Linked DNA regions of Acuticoccus sp. I52.16.1. The protein of the gene in region 2 interacts with the protein of the main gene of each other region in a pairwise test. Links are inferred from orthologs where the notes say so. Each region holds a gene or a part of one and is shown on either strand. Other genes may lie near its edges.

The links. The genes of interacting proteins can lie anywhere in the genome.
Region 1: the proteins of MRB58_RS16325 (region 2) and MRB58_RS04600 interact in binary tests that used the Escherichia coli proteins (3 or more experiments, as listed by UniProt). The link is inferred for Acuticoccus sp. I52.16.1 from one-to-one orthologs.

The regions. Positions count from the first base shown.
Region 1 is NZ_CP094828.1:1,023,288-1,027,532, forward strand. Bases 295-3,199 are described here. They hold MRB58_RS04600 (ABC-F family ATP-binding cassette domain-containing protein), read left to right. Parts: upstream 295-751; coding sequence 752-2,647; downstream 2,648-3,199. Other genes in these bases: MRB58_RS04595 (glycosyl hydrolase family 8), read left to right, coding at 295-665; MRB58_RS04605 (S9 family peptidase), read left to right, coding at 2,842-3,199. Outside these bases: more of MRB58_RS04595, read left to right, coding at 1-294; more of MRB58_RS04605, read left to right, coding at 3,200-3,717; MRB58_RS04610 (aspartate/glutamate racemase family protein), read right to left, coding at 3,738-4,245. UniProt on the Escherichia coli protein: Genetic data indicate it may be involved in ribosome assembly or function.
Region 2 is NZ_CP094828.1:3,620,619-3,625,876, forward strand. The notes cover bases 817-4,342. They hold MRB58_RS16325 (2-oxoglutarate dehydrogenase E1 component), read right to left. Parts: upstream 3,966-4,342; coding sequence 1,017-3,965; downstream 817-1,016. Other genes in these bases: odhB (2-oxoglutarate dehydrogenase complex dihydrolipoyllysine-residue succinyltransferase), read right to left, coding at 817-866; MRB58_RS16330 (DUF1810 domain-containing protein), read right to left, coding at 4,172-4,342. Also shown: more of odhB, read right to left, coding at 1-816; more of MRB58_RS16330, read right to left, coding at 4,343-4,648; sucD (succinate--CoA ligase subunit alpha), read right to left, coding at 4,794-5,258. UniProt on the Escherichia coli protein: E1 component of the 2-oxoglutarate dehydrogenase (OGDH) complex which catalyzes the decarboxylation of 2-oxoglutarate, the first step in the conversion of 2-oxoglutarate to succinyl-CoA and CO(2).

The sequences.
Region 1 (4,245 bases), 2.6 Mb from region 2 along the record:
GCTGGAACCGGGGCGACTACCTCCGCGCCGCGGTGCAGACCGCGAGCACACTCGGCGATGCGGTGCTGCTGCGCCACGAGGGGGTCGTCGTCATGCTGCCGGGCCGCAGCGGCTTCACCCGGCCCTCGCAGCCGGACGGACCGGTGGTGAACCTCTCCTACTACCACTTCGACGTGATGCGCATCGTCGCCGACCTCGACCCGTCGCACCCCTGGGACGAAGCGATTTCGGCCGGGCTGGACTTCTATGAACGGGTGGTCGACGCGTGGATCCCCAGCGACTGGACCTCCGTGGCCGATCCGCAGAGCCCGGTTCCGGCCGAGCGCTTCCCGCGGCGCGCGTCCTACGATGCGGTGCGCGGCCCCATCAACCTCCTGGCGATCCCGTGGGACAGGCAGGGCGAGCTCCTGCGGATCGTCGACCGCCGCTTCGCCAGCCATGGCGCGGTCCCCGGCATCTACGATCCGCACCGCGGCGTGCGCACGGCGGACCTCGCGGGCACCGGCTACGAGCTGATCGCCGCTGCCGTCCACTGCGCGGCGACCGGGACGCAGGTGCCGATGCGGTTCTTCGCGTTCCGCCCCGAAACCTACTTCAGCTCCGCGCTCCAGCTCCTGGTGATCCACCAGCTCTACACCAAGTATCCCCGCTGCATCCCGATCTGACCGGGCTGCCACACGAGGGTCGCGGGAGGGTCGGGGGGCCGCATGTCGCGCTTGCCTTCGGCGCGGCGGTGACGATAGTTCCGGCCATGCTGACGATCCGCAACCTCACCTACCGTATCGACGGGCGCACCCTCCTCGAGGGCGCCGACGCGACCGTGCCCGCGGGGGCCAAGGTCGGCCTCGTGGGCCGCAACGGCTGCGGAAAGACCACCCTCTTCAACCTCATCTGCGGCGAGCTGTCCCCCGAATCGGGCGATATCTCCCTCGCCGAGGGCCAGCGCATCGGCCGCGTCGAGCAGGAGGCGCCCGGCAACGACGCGACCTTGATCGAGACCGTGCTCGCCGCCGACACCGAGCGCGCCGCGCTGCTGGTCGAGGCCGAGACCGCGACCGACCCCCACCGCATCGGCGAGATCCACAACCGCCTCGCCGACATCGACGCCTACTCCGCCGAATCGCGCGCCGCCTCGATCCTCGCCGGCCTCGGGTTCGACGACGCGGCGCAGAAGCGGCCGTGCTCGGCGTTCTCCGGCGGGTGGCGGATGCGGGTCGCGCTGGCGGCGATCCTCTTCCTGCAACCGGACCTGTTGCTGCTCGACGAGCCGACCAACTACCTCGACCTCGAAGGGACGGTCTGGCTGGAGACCTACCTGCAACGCTACCCGCACACCGTCATCGTCATCAGCCATGACCGCGACATGCTGGATTCGGTCGCCCGGCAGATCATCCACGTCGACAACGGCAAGCTCGTCCCCTACCGCGGCAACTACTCCGAGTTCGAGCGCCAGCGGCGCGAGCGGGCCGAGGCGAAGGCGCGGCAGATCGAGCGGCAGGCGGCCGAGCGGGAACACCTGCAGGCCTTCGTCGACCGTTTCCGCGCCAAGGCCTCGAAGGCCAAGCAGGCGCAGAGCCGCGTCAAGAGGCTCGAAAAGATGAAGTCGCTGGAGCCGATCCTCGACGAGACGATGCCGCCGATCCGCATCCCCTCGCCCAAGCGCCAGCTCTCGCCGCCGATCATCGCCGCCGACCGCGTCGTCCTCGGCTACGACGGCAAGTCGGTGCTGCGGCGGGTCAACATCCGCGTCGACGACGACGACCGGATCGCGCTTCTGGGCGCCAACGGCAACGGCAAGTCGACGCTCGCCAAGATGCTGGCCGGGCGGCTCGATCCGATGGACGGCTCCGTCACGCGGGCCGATCGGATGAAGATCGCCTACTTCGCCCAGCACCAGCTCGACGAGCTGCGGCCGAAGGAGACGCCGGTCGAGCACGTCCAGGCGCGGCTGAAGTTCGAGGAAGACGAGAAGGACGTACGCGCCCGCATCGCCCAGATGGGCCTCGCCGGCGAGAAGATGGACACGCCCGCCAGGGACCTCTCCGGCGGCGAGCGGGCCAAGCTGCTCCTCGGCCTGGCGACCATGGGCGGCGCCAACCTCCTCATCCTCGACGAGCCGACCAACCACCTCGACATCGACTCGCGCGCCGCCCTGGTGGACGCCATCAACGGCTACGAGGGCGCGGTGATCCTCATCAGCCACGACCGCTACCTGGTCGAATCGTGCGTCGACCGGCTGTGGCTCGTGGCCGACGGCACCGTCGACGCGTTCGACGACGACATGGAGGCCTATCGCGCGCTCATCCTCGGCAACGCGCGCAAGGGCAAGGGGGACGACAAGCCCGGCGACAAGCCGAGCGCCGCCGACCGCCGCCGCGAGGCCGCCGAGGCGCGCGCCCAGCTCGCCCCCTTGCGCAAGAAGGTGCAGGCGGCCGAGAAGGACATCGCCCGGGCCGAAGGCGAAATCGCCAAACTCGACGCCAAGCTGGAAGACCCGGACCTCTACACCAGGGACCCGGCCAAGGCGACGCAGCTCTCCAAGGCACGGGCCGACTGGGTGCGCGCGCGCGAATCCGCCGAGGAGGCATGGCTGGAAGCGTCCGAGGCCTACGAGGCGGCCGAGGCCGGTACCGCACTCGCCGGCTGAGCGCCACGCCTTCACGTGCGGACAACCTGTGTGGCCCTATTGATGGCGGGCAGCATTTCCTCGCTTTATTGATGAGTGCGGAGCGGAAGCTGCCGCGACGCCGGCGGGAAGACCGGCGAGCGGCCGCGTCGGCCGGTGCGGCGCCACGGCACCAGCGCCCCCGGCGGCGGCCCGAGCGCCGAGGAGAGGGACGGATGAGACGAGCCGCGATCTTATGTGCCGCCCTGATCGTCGTCGCCGGCATCGTGCCGGCTGCGGCGCAGCGGCTACCGCCGCAGAAGGACGACCGCTTCGCCTATCCGGGCGTGCTCGTTTCCGAAGACGGCGGCGCCTACCGCGTCATCGACTACGACGAGATGCGCGACGTGAACCGGCGCGACGCGGTGCCGGAGCGGCGTGTCCACTCGCAATATATCTCGCTCGGAATCCGGCGCAATCAGGCCGATATCCTCGCCCGGACCGACGCGGGGGACGTGATGCACGTCGCCGTCGGCCGGCGCACCGGGTCGAAGCTCATCGTCATCTACATCCACGGCCAGGGCGGCAGCCGCAAGCAGGGCGTCGACGACCTGATGTTCGGCGGCAACTTCAACCGCATCAAGAACATGGTCGCCGCGGCCGGGGGCGTCTACCTCTCGCCGGACTTCGCCAACTTCGGTGCCAAGGGGGCCGCCCAGGTCGCCGCCCTCATCAAGGTCTACCGCGCCACAGCGCCCAACGCGCCGGTCTTCGTCGCGTGCGGGTCGATGGGCGGGGCGATCTGCTGGCTGCTGTCGCGCGACCCGGCCGTCGCGCCGATGCTGGGCGGGCTCCTGCTGCTCGGCTCCTTCCCCGATCCCGACTTCACCGAGAGTCCCGCCTTCCGCGACCGCGTGCCCATCCTCCTCGCGCAGGGGAGCGCCGACCCGGTGATGCCCGTCGCCAAGACCGAGGCCTTCTACCGCTCCATCCGCGCCGCCGCCCCGGACTATCCGGTCCGCATGCTGCGCTTCGAAACCGGCAAGCACGGCACGCCGATCCGCATGACCGACTGGCGCGAGACGATCAACTGGATGCTGTCGGCCAAGTAGAACGGGGCGCGGCCCGCCCGTCAGGCCGCCCGGTGGTGACCCGTCAGCGCGCGGTCGACCGCCGCCCGGCAATGCAGCTCGGTGGTGGAGAAAGCCGGCAGCGGCGATTGTTCGGGGCTGATCAGCAGCGGGATCTCGGTGCAGGCGAGCGCCACGCAGTCGGCACCGCGCGCGCCGAGATCCTCGATCACGCCCCGGTAGAGCGCACGGGTCCGGTCGAGAAAGCGGTTGTGCACCAGCTCGTCGTAGATGCTCTCGTGGATGAAGCGCTTCTCCGCCTCGACCGGGATCACCGCCTCGAGGCCGTATCGCGCGAAGATCTCCGGGTAGAAGTCGCTCTCCATCGTTTTGCGGACGCCGAGGACCGCCGGGCGCTTCAGCCCGCGCGCGGCGATCGCCTCGCCCGTCACGGCGGCGATGTGCAGGAACGGGATGGAGAGCGCCGGCTCGATCTGCGGCACGAAGCGGTGGACGTCGTTGCAGGTGATGACGACGAAGTCCGCGCCGGCCGCCTGGAGAGCCTGCGCG
Region 2 (5,258 bases):
GCCGGGGAGGGCGCGCGGGACTGTTGCGCCGGGGCGGCCTTGGCGGCGGGCGCGGTGGCCCCGCCCTCGATGGCGCCGAGCACGTCGCCCTTCAGGATCTGGCCGCGCTTGCCGGTGCCCTGCACCTGGTCGGGCGACAGGCCCGCCTCGGCCATCGCCTTCTTGGCGGAGGGGGCGGGGGGCATTTCGCTGGAGGACGCGGAGGTCTTGGGAGCCTCGGCCGCCTTGGCCGGGGCGGGCTTGGCACCCGCCGCGGCGCCCGAGCCGCTGATCGTGCCGATCAGGCCGCCGACCTCGACCGTGTCGCCTTCCTTGACCGCCAGGCTGACGATCGTGCCGCCGGTCGGCGCGGGGACTTCGACGCTGACCTTGTCGGTCTCGAGCTCGACGAGCGGCTCGTCGGCGCCGACGCTCTCGCCTTCGCCCTTGATGATGCGGGCGACCGTCGCCTCGGTCACGCTTTCGCCGAGGCTGGGGACGCGCACTTCGGTGCCGCCGCCGGACGGCGCGGCGCCGTTGCCGGCGGGCGCCTCGGACTTCGGCGCCTCGGATTTGGGCGCTTCGGATTTGGCGTTCGCTGCCGGGGCGTCGGCTTTGGCGCCGGCCTTCGGGGCGGGCTTGGCCCCGCCGGCGCCCTCGGCGATCTGGCCGAGCAGTGCGCCGACCTCGACCGTCTCGCCGTCCTTGGCGGTGATTTCCGACAGCGTGCCGGCGGCTGGGGCGGGAACCTCGACCGAGACCTTGTCGGTTTCGAGCTCGAGCAGCGGCTCATCCGCCGCGACCGAGTCCCCCTCGGCCTTGAACCACTTGGCGATCGTGGCTTCGGTGACGGACTCACCCAGAGTCGGGACGCGAATTTCGGTCATGGCGCTCTTGTCGCATCTGTCGCGGCGGCGATTCATCAGGTCGGTGCGGCGGCCGCAAAACCCGCACCGAGCCGTGGCGTTGTGGACCGATCGACTTCGCGAAGCAAGCGCAACGCCAAGTTATCGGCCCGTCTTCGTAAAGGCCTACGTTTAACCGTAGACCTGGTCCAGGAACGCTTCGAGCTGCTGCTGGTGGCGCCGGGCGAGACCCGTCGCCGGGGAGGCCGCCGCGGGCCGGCCGGCATAGCGCGGACGGTCGTTGGCCATCTTGGTCTGCCCCAGGCACCAGTCGAGGTAGGGTTGCACGAAGGACCAGGAGCCCATGTTGGCCGGCTCCTCCTGACACCACACCAGCTCCGCATTGGGGAAACGCCGCAGCTCGGTGATCACCGACTTGGCCGGGAACGGGTAGAGCTGCTCGACCCGCAGCAGGTAGACGTCGTTCTGCTCACGCTCCTCGCGGGCCTCCAGGAGGTCGTAGTAGACCTTGCCGGAGCACAGCACGACGCGGCGGATCTCCTCGTCCTTGGCGAGCTTGAAGTCGCCGGTGCGGCCCACCTGCGCATCGTCCGGCAGGACGCGGTGGAAGGTCGAATCCGGGCCCAGCTCGTCGAGGCTGGAGACCGCGCGCTTGTGGCGCAGCAGCGACTTCGGCGTCATCAGGATCAGCGGCTTGCGCACGTCGCGCTTCAGCTGCCGGCGCAGGATGTGGAAGTAGTTCGCCGGGGTCGAGCAGTTGGCGACCTGCATGTTGTCCTCGGCGCACATCTGCAGCCAGCGCTCCAGGCGGGCGGAGGAGTGCTCCGGCCCCTGGCCCTCGTAGCCGTGCGGCAGCAGGCAAACGAGGCCCGTCATGCGCAGCCACTTGCGCTCGCCCGACGAGATGAACTGGTCGAACACCACCTGCGCACCGTTGGCGAAGTCGCCGAACTGGGCCTCCCACAGGGTCAGGCAATCCGGCTCGGCCAGCGAATAGCCGTACTCGAAGCCGAGCACCGCCTCCTCGGAGAGCATCGAATTGATGACCTCGTAGCGCTTCTGCTCGCCGCCCAGGTTGTTGAGCGGGATGTACCGGTCCTCGGTCTCCTGGTCGTAGAGAACCGAGTGGCGCTGCGAGAACGTGCCGCGCTCGCAGTCCTGGCCGGACAGGCGGACCGGGTAGCCTTCCTTGAGGAGGGTGCCGAAGGCCAGCGCCTCCGCGGTCGCCCAGTCGACGCCCTCGCCGGTCTCGATCATCTTGCGCCGGTTGTCCATGAAGCGGCCGACGGTGCGATGGATGTGGAAGCCCTCCGGCACGGCGGCCAGCGCCTCGCCGATCGACTTCAACTCGTCCATGTCGACGCCGGTGTTGCCGCGGCGCGGGTCCTCGGCGTCCTCGCCCGGCTTGATCGCCTTCCAGCGCCCGTCCAGCCAATCGGCCTTGTTGGGCAGGAACGACTGGCCGGCCTCGAACTCGGCGTCGAGATGCTCGCGCCAATCGTTCTTCATCTTGTCGACTTCGTCGGCGGAGACGACGCCCTCGTCGACGAGACGCTTGCCGTAGATCTCCAGCGTGGAGGGGTGCTGGCGGATCTTCTTGTACATGATCGGCTGGGTGAACGAGGGCTCGTCGCTCTCGTTGTGGCCGAACCGGCGGTAGCAGAACATGTCGATCACGACCGGCTTGTGGAACTTCTGCCGGAACTCGGTTGCGATCTTGGCGGCGTAGACGACCGCTTCCGGATCGTCGCCGTTCACATGGAAGATCGGCGCCTCGATCATCTTGGCGACGTCGGACGGGTAGGGCGACGAGCGCGAGAAGTGCGGGTTCGTCGTGAAGCCGATCTGGTTGTTGACGATGACGTGGATCGAGCCGCCGGTACGGTGCCCCTTGAGGCCCGACAGGCCGAAGCACTCCGCGACGACGCCCTGGCCGGCGAAGGCCGCGTCACCGTGCAGCAGGAGCGCCATCGCCTGCGTCCGCTCGGTATCGTCGAACTGGTCCTGCTTCGCTCGGACCTTGCCGAGCACGACGGGGTCGACGATTTCGAGGTGCGAGGGGTTGGCGGTCAGCGACAGGTGGACCGAGTTGCCGTCGAACTCGCGGTCGGACGAGGCACCGAGGTGGTACTTCACGTCGCCCGAACCCTCGACCTCGTCGGGCTTGAACGAGCCGCCCTTGAACTCGTGGAAGATGGCGCGCAGCGGCTTGCCCATCACCTGGGCGAGCACGTTGAGGCGGCCGCGGTGGGCCATGCCGATGGCGATGTCGCGCACGCCGAGGTTGCCGCCGCGCTTGATGATCTGCTCCAGCGCCGGGATCACCGCCTCGCCGCCGTCGAGGCCGAAGCGCTTGGTACCGGTGTACTTGACGCCGAGGAACTTCTCGAACCCTTCCGCCTCGACCAGCTTGTTGAGGATCGCCTTGCGGCCCTCCAGCGTGAAGGCGATGCCCTTGTCCGGCCCCTCGATGCGCTCCTGCAGCCAGCCCTTCTCGTAACCGTCGGAGATGTGCATGAACTCCACGCCCATCGTCTGACAGTAAGTGCGCTCCAGGATGTCGATCATCTGGCGCACGGTCGCGAACTCGAGGCCGAGCACGTTGTCGAGGAAGATCGGGCGGTCGAGGTCGGCCTCGGTGAAGCCGTAGGCCTGGGCGCGCAGCTCCTCGTCGCGCATGCCGGTGATGCCGAGCGGGTCGAGGTTGGCGTGGTAGTGCCCGCGCATGCGGTAGGCGCGGATCATCATGATGGCGCGCACCGAGTCGCGCGCGGCGCGCCTCAGGTCCGACTGCGAGACGTCGGCGCCGGTCTTCTGCGCCTTCTGCGCGACCTTCTCGGTGACGCGCGTCTCGATCTCGCCCCAGTCGCCGTCGAGCGCGGAGACCAGCTCGCCGTTGAGCGGCACCGGCCAGTCCGACCGGGCCCAGCGCGGCCCGTTGGCCTGGACTTCGACGGCGTGGCCGTCGTCTTTCATCTCGGCGAAGAAGGTCTGCCAGCCCGCGTCGACCGAGGTGGGGTCGACCTGGTACCTGGCGTAGAGCTGCTCGAGGTACTCAGCGTTGCCGCCGTAGAGAAAAGAGGAGTTGAGGAACGCGGCGTTCGCGTCTTGGCGAGCCATGGCAGGGTCCGTGAGTTTGATGCCCCGTCAACATAGGGGCTTTCGGGCGGAATCTGAACCGTCTAGGCGCCGCGAGTGAGCCACAGTCAAGTCACTTCCTTGCACCGGGCTTGGAAACGGCCGTCATGAGGCGCGCATGGGGCGCGGCCGGCTGTCGCTGCCCCGTGCGCCGGCGCCGCCTCGATGGCCGCGTGCGGCGACCCGGCTCATGACCGGCCGGCGTGCGCGCGCGGCATCTCGTCGGCGAGGAGGGCGAGCGTCTTTTCGTCGGACTGGCCGCCGTAGAACGTCCTCAGTGCGCGCTGCGGCGCGTCGAGGGTCGGGTCGGCGGCGAGGAAGAGGGTGAGGCTGGAGCGCACCTTCATGTCGTCCGGGCTGCCGAACAGACGGTGCGCGTCGCCGACGCCGGATGCGAGGGCGGCCTCGCACGCCTCGATCAGGCGGGGGCCGAGGACGGGATGGGCGAGGTAGGCGCGCGCCTCGCCCAGTGAGACGATGCCGTAGCGGCGCGCGTTGAGCGAGACGCCGAGTGCGGCGTGCTGCGGGAAGACGTACCAGATCCAGTGCGTTCGTTTGGCGCCGTTCTGCAATTCGCGCAGCGCGGTCGCGTAGTCGTGCCGCTGCGCGTCGACGAAGCGTCGCAGTGCGAACGGATCGCTGTTCGTCGCCAGTGGATGCGCCATCCGATCCCCTCGTGTGCGTCTCGCGGCGCGGTGCCTCGTCGTCCTGCCACGATCGCCAGGCGTGGGCGGCGGCGGGAGAGCCCGTCGCCGCCGGCGCCGCCGACGGCGCGCGGCGGTCGCCTCGGCCGCAAACCGGCCGTGGGGCTCAGCCCTTGAGCACCTCGACCAGCGTCTTGCCGAGCTGCGCCGGGGAGGGAGACACCTTGATGCCGGCCGCTTCCATCGCCGCGATCTTGTCTTCGGCGCCGCCCTTGCCGCCGGAGATCACCGCGCCGGCGTGGCCCATGGTGCGGCCCGGAGGCGCGGTGCGGCCGGCGATGAAGCCCGCCATCGGCTTCTTGCGGCCCTTCTTCGCCTCGTCGGCGATGAACTGGGCGGCATCCTCTTCGGCCGAGCCGCCGATCTCGCCGATCATGATGATCGACTCGGTCTCGTCGTCGGCGAGGAACATCTCCAGCATGTCGATGAACTCGGTGCCCTTCACCGGGTCGCCGCCGATGCCGACCGCGGTCGTCTGGCCGAGGCCCTCGGCGGAGGTCTGGAACACCGCCTCGTAGGTCAGCGTGCCGGAGCGCGACACGATGCCGACCGACCCGTCACGGAAGATCGA